DNA from 3 places in the Cellulosilyticum sp. WCF-2 genome. Region 3 is predicted to be linked to each of the others. Evidence: riboswitches for the same ligand, from Rfam matches in the RefSeq annotation. Region 3 holds a riboswitch; each other region holds the start of a gene.
What was found. Region 3 has a riboswitch for S-adenosylmethionine ahead of EKH84_RS03500 (ECF-type riboflavin transporter substrate-binding protein). Riboswitches for the same ligand answer to the same signal wherever they lie in the genome.
Positions count from the first base shown of each region.

Region 1: linked by a shared signal. The riboswitch ahead of EKH84_RS05145 (CapA family protein) and the one ahead of EKH84_RS03500 (ECF-type riboflavin transporter substrate-binding protein) in region 3 are both predicted to bind S-adenosylmethionine.
Region 2: linked by a shared signal. The riboswitch ahead of EKH84_RS02340 (pyridoxal phosphate-dependent aminotransferase) and the one ahead of EKH84_RS03500 (ECF-type riboflavin transporter substrate-binding protein) in region 3 are both predicted to bind S-adenosylmethionine.

Region 1 covers NZ_CP034675.1:1,162,562-1,166,851, reverse strand. Annotated here, with positions in the region: gene EKH84_RS05150 (methionine ABC transporter ATP-binding protein) at 1-475, opposite strand, end outside; gene EKH84_RS05145 (CapA family protein) at 495-1,835, opposite strand; SAM riboswitch class I at 1,973-2,098, opposite strand; gene EKH84_RS05140 (Hsp20/alpha crystallin family protein) at 2,516-2,962, shown strand; gene EKH84_RS05135 (helix-turn-helix domain-containing protein) at 3,115-4,038, opposite strand.
Region 2 covers NZ_CP034675.1:534,135-538,424, reverse strand. Annotated here, with positions in the region: gene EKH84_RS02350 (pyridoxal-phosphate dependent enzyme) at 1-395, opposite strand, end outside; gene EKH84_RS02345 (trans-sulfuration enzyme family protein) at 382-1,506, opposite strand; SAM riboswitch class I at 1,864-1,977, shown strand; gene EKH84_RS02340 (pyridoxal phosphate-dependent aminotransferase) at 2,131-3,288, shown strand; gene EKH84_RS02335 (methionine ABC transporter ATP-binding protein) at 3,300-4,290, shown strand, end outside.
Region 3 covers NZ_CP034675.1:794,054-798,343, forward strand. Annotated here, with positions in the region: gene EKH84_RS03490 (energy-coupling factor transporter transmembrane component T family protein) at 1-273, opposite strand, end outside; gene EKH84_RS03495 (ABC transporter ATP-binding protein) at 261-1,976, opposite strand; gene EKH84_RS03500 (ECF-type riboflavin transporter substrate-binding protein) at 2,123-2,683, opposite strand; SAM riboswitch class I at 2,764-2,863, opposite strand; gene recQ (DNA helicase RecQ) at 3,359-4,290, shown strand, end outside.

The DNA.
Region 1 (4,290 bases), 370 kb from region 3:
GATCACTGCTTAGTGCCCTTGCAATAGCTACTCTTTGCTTTTGCCCACCACTCAGCTGATTAGGATAAGCATATTTTTTATCTGTTAGATCTACTAACTCTAGTAAGTTGTTGACCTTTTCTTCAATTTCTTTTTTATTCCACTTTAAATTTTTAAGAGGCGCTGCAATATTGTCATAAACATTAATACTGTTCATTAAATTAAAGCCTTGAAAAATCATCCCGATATTACTACGCACTCTAGACAATTCTTTTTTATTCATTTGAGTAAGTATGGCGCCGTCTACCTCTACTTCTCCTTCATCAGGCCTCTCTAGTAAATTAATGATGCGAATGAGCGTACTTTTCCCTGCCCCACTATAGCCAATTACTCCGAAAATATCGCCTTGTTCTATCTCTAAATTAATATCCTTTAGTGCTTCAACCTTTGTACCCTTTGTATGAAAGGTCTTATGTATATGACTTAATTTAATCATATTTTTTCCTCCCCTCTTCCTAGTTTTTTTCTAGAATACCTGCATTGTCTTCTGGCATTAACCTCAAAAATAGTCTTTTTAAATGAGCAATTTCTTTGAGCTGTTTCTTTGTAAACACATAAGGAAGTTGTCCTTTTTCTATGTTGTTTATCAGTTTAATGAAATCTAATAATTTAATTTCCTTATATTTTCCCTTTTCATATTGCTTAAAGATATAATAAGGAAATACCTTTAAATCGCTTATCACCGTTACTTCTTTTTCCTTATGGATTCCTTTAGTCAATTCAATCTTTATTAGAATCCCAAGTAAAGCATTCAACGTATTAAAATCTCCTACCAGGTTGCCTAACGAATAAGCAATCAGTCCTGTTTTCCTAACTCCTTGTATTGGATCTATGAAGCTATACTTTTCAATAGGCTGCACGACATGAGCATGATTGCCTATAATAATATCTACGCCGCATTCCTCTAATACCCGATGTCCCATATCGATGATGTTTTGAATAGGGTAGGATTCAAATTCTAAGCTCCAATGGAGACAGGCAACTACAATGTCAGCATTCTTTTCCCTAGCAATTTGTACATGTTCCTTCACTAAATCTAGCTTTTCTCCCGGGTTATTCAGCTTGACATGGTTTACTAAATATGGCTTTCCCTCTGGCACTTGATCACCGTTCAGAGTAAAGGTATAAGCTAAGTATGCTACCCTTACCCCATGCTTTTCTATGATGGGAATGTCTCTTTGTTCCTCTATACTTCTAGCTGTCCCAACCTGTTTACAGCCTTTTTTATCAATCAATTCTAAGGTTTCAATAAGCCCTGATTCTCCTTGATTTAAACAGTGATTATTAGCTGTAGAGAAAAAATTAATCCCTCTTCCACCATGTAAATATCTTTCAAACATACCTAGTGTTCCATTAAGCTCTGGCGTACTATTAACACTTCTTGGTGCATTCTGAACTGGTTTAGAAGAAGCTATAGGCGTTTCCAAATTAGCGTAAATGCTGTCTACTCCATCAAAGTAAAAGTCTTCTACCTCATCCCAGAAATGCTCGGTTGTCTCTGGTGTTAACTGGTCTCCTGAAAGTAAGTCTCCACCCGCTGTTAAAGTAAATTTCCCTGTTATCTCAAATGCCTCTGGTAATGAAAATGTAAGGTCTTGCTTTTTAAAATAATCCTCAATTTGACTACCTTTCTCTGCTCTTTCAATCTGCTTTATGTAATACTTATATTTCCACCAATCAAACTCCCCTGGCTGCAAATTACTAAAGTCCCCCTGCACATTTTGGGAATATCTATAAGTATCGCCTTTGATTACTCCTAATAAGCGATATTTTAATTTTTCAGCTGCTAGCGACATTTACTCCACCTCCCTGTTGTTTTAGAAACTCCTTCATCTGTAGAAGATCGTTCTAACCTATATATGTTTTACTATATAAAATACAAAAGCTACTTTCTTATTGATAAGAAAGTAGCTCAAATAAAGCAGAACTCACCTTCTTATCTTCTCAAACTCAAAGTTTTAATTACTCTACGTTTGTAGGAATTAGCACCGTGTACACTTATGGAATGTCCGGTTGCTGGGCATCATAGGGCCTATCCCTCAGCCTCTCTCGATAAGAAACAGTTTTTTATTTCTGTGTTTTTATTTCTTAGTGTTTTAATATGTTTTGTAGTATATATTCTTCGTCGAATATTGTCAATAAAATTGCTTATATTTAAAATATAGTTTTTTCCTATAGCTAGATATTGATTTTTCAAGCTTTTGAACCTCATGTATTGATTTTACTTGGTTTTTACAACTATGAATTTCCACATTTTTAATTCCTAGTATTTTAGTAATAGATTGTTTCTGACACTATAAGTTACTTTTTGAATGAAGGTTTGAAAGCATATTTTATAAATACAAAATTTTTATGAAAATATTAAAAAAATACTTGACAATGACATTTAAGAAGCCTATATTATAAGTGTAATTAGCACTCGACCAATGAGAGTGCTAACAAAACTATAAAAAGGTTTCTTAAAGGAGGAGTTTATATGTTTGGATTAACACCATTCAATCGTCAAGCAGTTCAAAGGAGCAACAACGGATTTGTAGACTTTTATCATGTAATGGATGACTTTTTTAACAATGATCTTCTCAACTTAAGGGATTTTAAGTATGACACCTTTAAGGTAGATATTAAAGAAGATGCTAATGGCTATGCTATTGAAGCAGAGATGCCAGGCGTAAAAAAAGAAGACATTGCCATCGACTATCAGAACGATCAACTGATTATAGCCGTACAACGAAAAGAAGAAATGAATGATGAAAAAGATCAATATATCCATCGAGAACGTCGCATTGCTTCTATGCAGCGTGCGATTAGCTTAAAAGATGTTAAAGTAGAAGGCATTACAGCTAAACTAGAAGAGGGTATATTAAAGATAAATATTCCAAAAGAAGAAGTACCCAAAGCAAAACGATTAATTGAAATCCAATAAAAGTTAAGACTTAGAGGACTACTGCACCAAATTGCAGCAGTCTATTTTTATTGTATAGGAAAGCAGGACTTTCCTATACAATAAAAATAGAGAGCTAGATAGCTCTCTATCACAATATTTCTTAATTTACTCACTCAAAAAAGGTGAAAAATCTATTTCTTTTTTATAGGAAGCCAAAACTTAAATTCTACTGGTACCTTCGAGGGATTGTCAGCTAAAAACCATTCCTTCGAAAAAAGATGTTCTTCTAAATAATTTCGACCGTCAAAATCCACATCATAGCCGCCCATATCCAACATACACTCATATATAGTCTGTGATGATTTTTTCATGGATAAACCTATATCTAAAGTTCCATCTTCATTAAATTCATTCAACACCACATCACCCACAAGAAATAGGCCTTTAGGTGCATCACTCACCTTTGCGCCTAGCAAAGTTGTATTGAGTCCTTCTTCCCCATGCAAAACCATTTGAGCCTTATATTCATGAAAATCATTTTCTTCCCCTGTTGGGTGATGTCCATTAGGTACAAAACCTATATATCTCCTAGCTTCATAGTCATTCAGATTTTTTACAGCCCCCTCTCGTAATTGATTCCATGCCAAAGTTTCAGGTCTGTCACAATTTACTTGAAAGGAAACTACTTTCATATGATTTAATTCTTCAATACGAACTAATGATTTTGAACCAGTCATGATACTACCTCCGTCAAACTTGATTTGGAAAGTGATTGGCTGATATTTTTTGGCTATTCCCAGCTTTCGGACAATCGTTGGCGGCATACCATGAAAAGCTTGAAAAGCTCTCGTAAATGCCTCTGGAGATTCATATCCGTACTTATTAGCTAAATCCACTACCTTTATATCAGTATTTTTAATATCCTCACCTGCAAGAGACATTTTTCTAAACCGCACATAATCTCCTATTGTTAAATCTGTCATGAATGTAAACATTCTTTGAAATCGCGTCAAAGAGCAACAGGCAACACGGGCAACTTCGCAATAATCAATTTTACCTGTTATATTTGACTCTATGTAATCCAAAGCATCATTCATCTTACTTAACCATTCCATCACCAATTTCACCTCTAACAGCAGTATAACTCAAGTTTTCAAAAAGTACCTTGCAAAAAAAATCAGTTGATGCAAGACTTCTGCTTTCTATAATAAGACTATTCTCATTATAGCATATAAGGATTTTGTTCTTCGCATATTTAACTCCATTTTTATAGGACTTTTAATGTCTTATTATAATAAAAAAGCTGTAGATTTACTCTACAGCTTCTTTTTAAATATAACAAAAAGACTTTCTTTTGCTTTGTGTAA
Region 2 (4,290 bases), 260 kb from region 3:
AATTCTTCTGCTTTTTGAACAGCACCTTCAATACCTTCTTCTGTTGGAGTAACAATTAATTCTGCACCTAAGGCGCGCATTAGTATTTGTTTTTCAATAGCAAACTTAGCAGGAATAACAATTTTAAGTTGATAGCCTTTTTCAAAGGCAGCCATGGCAAGGCCTATACCGGTATTACCAGCAGTAGCTTCGATGATGGTATAGCCAGGTTTAAGTAGCCCATTTTTTTCGGCATCTTCTAAGATCTTTAGGCCAATACGGTCTTTAACACTTCCCCCTGGGTTTAGATATTCTAGTTTACCAAAGATATTAATATCAGGATTAGGAGAAATATGATTGAGTTTTAAGAGTGGGGTATTACCAATAAGTTCACGAATATCATTAATATAGTGCATGAGATGTACCTCCTTCAGATATAGAAAGATTAAGTGCATGGGTTAAATCAGTTATCAAGTCGTCAGCATCTTCGATGCCTACAGAAAGACGAAGTAAACCATCTGTTATACCTAAGGCCTTTCTTTGTTCTACAGGAATAGAAGCATGTGTCATAGCTGCTGGAAGGCAAATAAGACTTTCTACACCTCCTAGACTTTCTGCCAGAGCAATGAGTTTAACATTTTCTACGAGCTTTAGAGCGACCTCGGGGTCACTAAGTTCAAAAGAAATCATAGCGCCTAAACCTGGATAATAGATTTTACTTACCTGAGGTAGAGTGTGTAAGAAATCAACAATCGCTTTAGCATTAGCTTGAGCCTTTTCTAATCTAATAGCCAATGTTTTAATACCTCTTATAAGTAAAAAGCTATCTTGGGGGCCAAGTATCCCACCTACAGCATTTTGTAAAAAGCCAAGTCGTTCTTTAAGGTCTTCATGAGCAACAACTACAAGCCCAGCAACCACATCACTATGTCCGCCTAAATATTTGGTGCCGCTATGAACAACAATGTCTATGCCGTGTTCTATAGGACGTTGAAGATAAGGGGTTAAAAACGTGTTGTCAACAACCGAAATGAGGTTATGACTTTTGGCGAGTGTACTAATCGCTGATAGGTCTGTGATTTTCATTAATGGATTAGTAGGTGTTTCAATAAAGATGGCTTTAGTAGTAGGCGTGATAGCTTTTTGAACAGCTTCAAGGTCGGAAGTATCTACTAGAGAATAAGAAATGCCAAGATGAACGAATACCTTATCGACTACTCGAAAAGTACCACCGTAGACATTATCAGATAGAAGAATATGATCTCCTGTTTTAAAAAGCATAAGAACTGTAGAAAGAGCGGCTAAACCAGAAGCAAAAGCAAAACCAGCGATGCCACCTTCTAGATCTTTAATAAGTTCTTCTAAAGCCTGTCTTGTAGGATTACCTGTGCGTGCATATTCAAAGCCTTTATGTTTACCAATCCCTTCTTGTCTAAAAGTAGATGTTTGATAAATAGGAATATTAACTGCGCCTGTAAAGGCATCTTCAGAGATACCACCATGGATAACCTTTGATTCAAATTTCATAAAATAACCTCCTTTAAATTGGCAATAAATTTTGTAATATATCAAATTTTTTAAATTAAAGAGAGTATACATCAAATTTAATTCCTAGTAAATATATTTATTTTAAAGGAATTAAAAATGTGACAGTCCAAAAAGAAAAAGTTATTGATAGTCAAAGACTAAAGCAAATAAGAAAATAATAATAAATAAAACTTATCCATTAATGGTTCTATAAAAAAAGAAATTTCTAGTAACTTCAAGGGAAATTAAAAAGAAAATAAAATAAAAAATATATTAAAAAATAGTTGACAATTTAAAAAAATAAAAATATACTACTAAACATATAAAACAACTAGGAAATAAAACCAAGTGAATAATTTCTTATCCAGAGAGGCAGAGGGACTGGCCCAGTGACGCCCGGCAACCTGAACATGTTATAAAATGCTCAAGGTGCTAATTCCAGCAAACCAGAAGTGGTTTGGAAGATAAGAGTATGTAGCATAGTGAATTTTAAAAGCTGCTTTCTTATCTTAAGAAAGCAGCTTTTATAGTTTGTAAAATATTACTTTTAAATGAAGTAGGCAGAAAAACACAGAAAAATGAAAGAAACTACAAGATCAAGGTTAATTAAAGGGAGGAAACAAGATGAGTAAGTTAAGTCATAGATTAGATGGGTTTGGAGAATCCGTGATTAGGAAGATGACGCGTATTGCTAACCAACATGGGGCTATTAACCTTTCACAAGGTTTTCCTGATTTTGATCCACCTAAGGCATTAATAGAAGAATTACAAAGGGTAGCCATAGAGGGGCCGCACCAATATGCAGTGACTTGGGGAGCACAAAATTTTAGAGAAGCTTTAGCCAAGAAGCAAGAACATTTTATGGGGATTAAATTAAACCCAGATGAAAATATCGTAGTCACTTGTGGTAGTACAGAGGCCATGATGACAGCTATGATGGCTATTTGCGATAGCGGTGACAAAGTTGCTATCTTCTCACCTTTTTATGAGAACTATGTAGCAGATACAGTGCTTTGTGGAGCTGAGCCCATTTACATTCCACTTAAACCACCTGCCTTTAACTTTGATAAAGAGGAACTTGAAGCAGCTTTTAAAGCAGGTGCTAAAGCTTTGATTCTCTGTAATCCATCTAATCCAACTGGAAAGGTATTTACTAAAGAAGAGCTACTAGACATTGCACAGCTTGTTAAAGCGTATGACGCTTATGTCATTACAGATGAAGTTTATGAGCATATCGTTTTTGAACCATATAAACATCATTACTTTGCATCGCTACCTGGCATGTTTGAGAGAACTATTTCTTGTAGTTCACTTTCAAAGACTTATTCCATTACAGGTTGGAGATTAGGTTATGTAATAGCACCGAAGGTTATTATTGATCAATGTAAAAAGGTACATGACTTTTTAACAGTAGGAGCAGCAGCCCCTCTTCAGGAAGCTGCAACAGTAGGACTTAAATTAGAAGATGACTACTATAAAGAACTTACAGCGTTATACGGAAAGAAAAGAGAGTTGTTCTTGTCAGGGCTTGATAGCATAGGACTTAAGTACTTTAAGCCAGAAGGTGCTTATTATGTCATGGTTGATATTGAAGAATTTGGTGTTTCATCAGACTACGAATTTGCAAAAAGACTTATTAAAGAAGTAGGCGTAGCAGCTGTACCAGGTTCTAGTTTTTTCAAAGAACCTGTTAATCAATATATACGTTTCCACTTTGCTAAAAAACCAGAAACACTAGAGCTAGCTTTAGAGAGATTAACGCAAATAAAAAAACATTTTTAGGAGGTGCTACAATGATTCGTTTTGAACAAGTAAATGTAAGCTTTAAACAAAAAAATCAAATCGTTAATGCCGTTAGTAATGTATCACTTCATATAGAACCAGGAGAAATCTTTGGAATAGTTGGGGGGAGTGGCGCAGGTAAAAGCACCTTAGTAAGAACCATTAATGGATTACAAAAGCCTACTTCAGGCAGTGTTTTTGTAGAGGGAGAGGATGTAACAAAACTTTCTTCTACAGAGATTAGGGGATTACGAAAGAAAATCGGCATGATTTTTCAACACTTTAATTTAATCTCAAGAAAAACAGTAGGGGAAAATATAGAGTTTGCTCTTAAAGTCCAGGATTATCCTAAAGCTCAAAGGCAAACTAGAACTAAAGAATTACTTGAGCTAGTGGGCCTAGAAGATAAAGAAAATGTTTATCCAGCTAGTTTAAGTGGTGGGCAAAAACAAAGGGTAGGTATAGCAAGAGCTTTAGCAGCGAATCCAAAGATTTTACTTTGCGATGAAGCAACTTCTGCATTAGATGTGCAAACAACTGAGGAAATTGTGGATATCTTAAAAGGAATTAATGCTAAGTTGGGGATTACTATTGTGTTTATCACGCATCAACTAGAGGTAGCTAAAAGGTTGTTCTCAAAAGTAGCAGTAATGAGTCAAGGTGAAATTATAGAAGTTAATAGCGCTTACGAGTTATTTGCTAGTCCCCAATCAGCATTAACAAAAAGATTAGTAAAGACTCAGATAAAGGTACCAGAGGAGATTATTAATGCAGCAAATGGGGAAATCATCAAGTTGACTTATAGGGGTGACAAGAGCCTAGAGCCTATTATTGCTTATACCAACAAGAAGTATGATGTTGTACTTAACATTCTACATGGTCACATTGATTACATTCAAGAAAAGCCAGTGGGTGTCTTGGTAGTTAGTATAGAGGGAGAAGTTAAAGCTATTAATGAAGCACTTAAGTATATAGGAGAAAATATTGAAGAAATAGAATTAA
Region 3 (4,290 bases):
ACAACCTTCCATAGGGGAAAAAATAAAAATAGCAATATTATTAATTAAAAGGAAGGCTAATATAAAGTAAACTACAAAAGCCACATCCTTAAACTTAATCTGAGATACTTTAAAGCAAATTAAGCTCAATATAAGTAACATAGCTAATACTCTTGTATCATAAGTAAGCATAGCAGTTAAGGAGCAAAAAATTAAACAGATTAGTTTAGTAGCTCCAGTTAAACGGTGAATAGGGGAATCTGCCTCAAGATATCCGAGCGTTACATTTGGCATAGATTTCTTCTCCTTCTATCTTCTTTAATAAAGCTTTGAACAAAAGCTTTAGGGTCTTCAAGTTTTACTTTAACTGCAAGTGAATATAAAGAAGTCTCTTTAAGATGAGCTGGTGTAATGATGTTTGAAGTTGTAAGCACATGAGTCACAGTATTATCAGCTAAAATTTCACCATCGGCTAAAACAATAGCACGATCTGTATACTCTAACATTAAATGCATATCATGAGTAATCATGATGATTGTAATGCCTTCATCATTAAGTGACTTCAAGAATTCCATCATCTCTGTATAATGCTTAAAGTCTTGTCCGGCAGTTGGTTCATCTAAAATAAGAATTTCGGGTTTACTTACTAAAATAGAAGCAATCGTTACACGTTTCTTTTGACCAAAGCTCAGTGCTGAAATAGGCCAGTTACGCATTTGATAGAGGTCGCATACTTTAAGTGTTTCATAAACTCGTGCTTTTACTTCGGCTTCAGGTAAACCTTGATTACGAAGTGCAAGTGCAACTTCATCATAAAGCATTGGTTTAGAAATCATTTGATTTGGATTTTGAAGTACAACACCGATAGATTCGCAGCGTTCTTTAATGGTTAAGTGTTTCATATCCTGTCCTTTAAGGAGTAGTCTACCTTTAGTAGGTTTATAAAAACCACAAATCAGTTTTGAAAGTGTAGACTTACCAGCGCCATTTTTGCCTACGATACTTAGCATCTCACCCTTATAAAGTTTTAAGTTAATATCCTTAAGTAAAGCTTTACTTCTATCATAGCTAAAGTTAACTTCTTCAAATTCAAGTAGCACATCATCATTAACTTTGTCTTTAATTTCTAATGTATTATTCATAAAAGCTTCAAGTTTTTCTTTACATCCTTTAAGATTAATTTGATCTAAAGGTTCAACTTTATCAAAAGCTTTAAGATCACATCCCGCATACTTAAGTGCTGTAATATAGAGTGGTTCACGAATACCATTTTGTTTAAGGGTATCTTCTTTAAATAATCGATTTGGGGTTGTATCTAATAGAATATGACCTTGGTTCATAACGATGATACGGTCTATAGGTCGATGTAAAACATCTTCTAAACGATGTTCGATGATAATAATAGTCTTACCAGTCTGCTCATGTACTTGATGAATTAGGTCAATAGCCTTTTCACCAGTAGCTGGATCGAGGCTAGCTAAAGGTTCATCAAAAAGCAAGATATCGGCATCACTTACAAGGGTACCGCCTAAAGTAACACGTTGTTTTTGCCCGCCAGATAAAGAGTGAGGTGCCACATTTAGAAAATCATCTACCTCTACAATAGAAGCTACTTCACTTACTTTTGTCTTCAGCTCATTTTGTGCGATACATTTATTTTCTAGGCTAAAGGCCATATCCTCGCCTACAGTAAGTCCAATAAACTGACTATCAGGATCTTGAAGAACCGTCCCCACCATTTGAGAAAGTTCAAATAGGCTAAGATTGGCAGTTTCTTTACCATTGATTTTTAAACTACCAGTTGATGTACCTTCTGTTCTAAAAGGAATAAGGCCATTTAAAGTAGCACCTAAGGTACTTTTTCCTGAACCAGAAGGACCTAAGATGAGTACCTTTTCACCTTCATAAATAGTTAAGTTAATGTTTTTTAAAGTAGGTTCATATTGTACTCTATATTGAAAGCTAAAGTTATTAAATTCAATAACAGGTTTTTTCATAGTTGTTCCTTTCTGTATCTATTGACTATCGCTCATAATATTTAATCATCTTCAAGATACAATATTATAAACTGTAGCCTCTGGATAATGAGCTCTAAATGTAAACAGCTTTGAAGTTGTAATAGACATTTAGAACGCAAGTTATATTAGTCTTCAAGTTTTAAACTTCCGGTTTGGATTCTAGTTTTAGCATAAGAAGCTAATAAAATAGAACCTAATACGCCGATAGTTATAATATTAGAGATTCCAGATACTGCTCCTTGAATATAAACCTTATTACTTGGTTCTGCATAAATGAGTATATCTAAAGTAGGAGCAACAATCCCCCAAGCCATTCCATTTGCTATAACTTGGAATAAATTAAAGAGGATGAGTTGTTTTTTACCAAAATAGCCATCTTGAAGTTTTAAGGCTTTAACTGAAAAACCAATAATGAGTCCAACTACGGCTGAAGCAATAATCCAGCTAAACCATGGTGACCCATAAGCTGTAATATCCTTTAATGTATGTCCGATGAATCCGATAGAGGCACCAGCTAGAGGGCCATAAAGCACAGCCATTAATGCTAAAAAAGCATAAGCTGTTTGAATTTCTGTATTGGGAATCCCCGTAGGAATAGAAGCAAAACGTCCTAAGATTAAAAAGACTGCTGATCCAATTCCTATGGCTACAATTGTACGTATAGAAAGTGTTTTGTTATTTTTCATTGTGTCTCCTGTTTTTAAAATAGATGATTTCCTTTAAACGCAAAAAAGCCTGAGTATAAACTCAGGCTTTGACCGGTCTATACTCATCTTCCAGTTTGTTTACTGTTGGATTTGGCACCTTGATATTATACAGGTTGCCGGGCTTCATAGGGCCAGTCCCTCCGCCACTCGTGATAAGCAAGTATATTCATATGTAAATATAATATTATGTAAAGTGATTAGTGTCAATTGAATTATTATGGAATTAAAGTAAAGAAATAGAAATAGCTTTAAAATAATCATCAAGAATTCTAAGTGAAAAATATTTTTGAATTATTATATAGTGAAAATAAGTAATAAAATAAATTGTGAAGCAAGCAATACAGCGAATTTTAATGATTAAAAATAGAAGTGACCGTTATAATAAAATTTATAAAGTAGTCAAATGAGTGTTTTATTTAATCTAGGAGGGCCGTACAATTCACCGGTGCTAGTAAATAATGAATAGGACAATATAAAATAGAGGGAAAAAGTTTATATGTTTAAGTGGTGCGTCATTATGGTTATAATGGATAAATAGAGAACAAGGCTATATTTAAGATTATGGCACATTCAGAGACGTGGATTATACTGTTAAGAATGGGTGAGAGTAGAGTATTTCGAAACAATAAATAGAGAAAAGAAGGAGAAAGTAAAATGAATCCATTAAATATACTAAAGAAATATTATGGTTATGATGCCTTTAGACCTGGGCAAGAAGAATTGATTCAGGCTATCTTATCAGGCAAAGATGCATTAGGGATTATGCCAACTGGTGGGGGGAAATCCATATGCTATCAAGTACCAGCACTTTTATTGGATGGAGTGACTATTGTTATTTCTCCTCTTATTTCTTTGATGAAAGATCAAGTAGATACACTTAAAGAGTACGGCATTGAAGCAGAGCTTATTAATTCTACTCTAAGTACAAAAGAATTTAGAGAAATTAGAGCCAATGCTAGAATGGGAGCATACAAGCTTTTATATGTAGCACCAGAACGTCTAGAGACTGAGAGTTTTATGGATTTAATAAGGGAGGTTCCTGTTTCTATGGTTGCAGTGGATGAAGCCCATTGTGTGAGTCAGTGGGGACATGACTTCAGACCTAGTTATAGAAGAGTTAGTCAAATACTTTACGCTCTTCCTAAGAGACCGATTGTAGCCGCTTTTACAGCAACAGCGACGCCCCTCGTCAAAGAAGATATTATTAAGCTTTTAGAACTCAATAAACCATTTGAGTTAACCAGTAGTTTTGATAGACCTAACCTTTATTTTGAAGTAAGAAAGCCAGAAAATAAACTTCACGAAACTGAAATGTATCTAAGAGAACATGTTGGTGAAAGTGGTGTGATTTACTGTGCAACCAGAAAAGGTGTAGATGATCTCTATGAAAGACTACTTAGGTTAGGTTTACCATGTACAAAATATCATGCGGGTTTAAGTGAAGCTGAGCGAAGTAGCAATCAAGATGACTTTTTATATGATAGAGTATCAGTGATGATTGCGACTAATGCCTTCGGAATGGGGATAGATAAACCCAATGTAAGATTCGTATTACATTATAATATGCCTAAGAATATGGAAGGCTA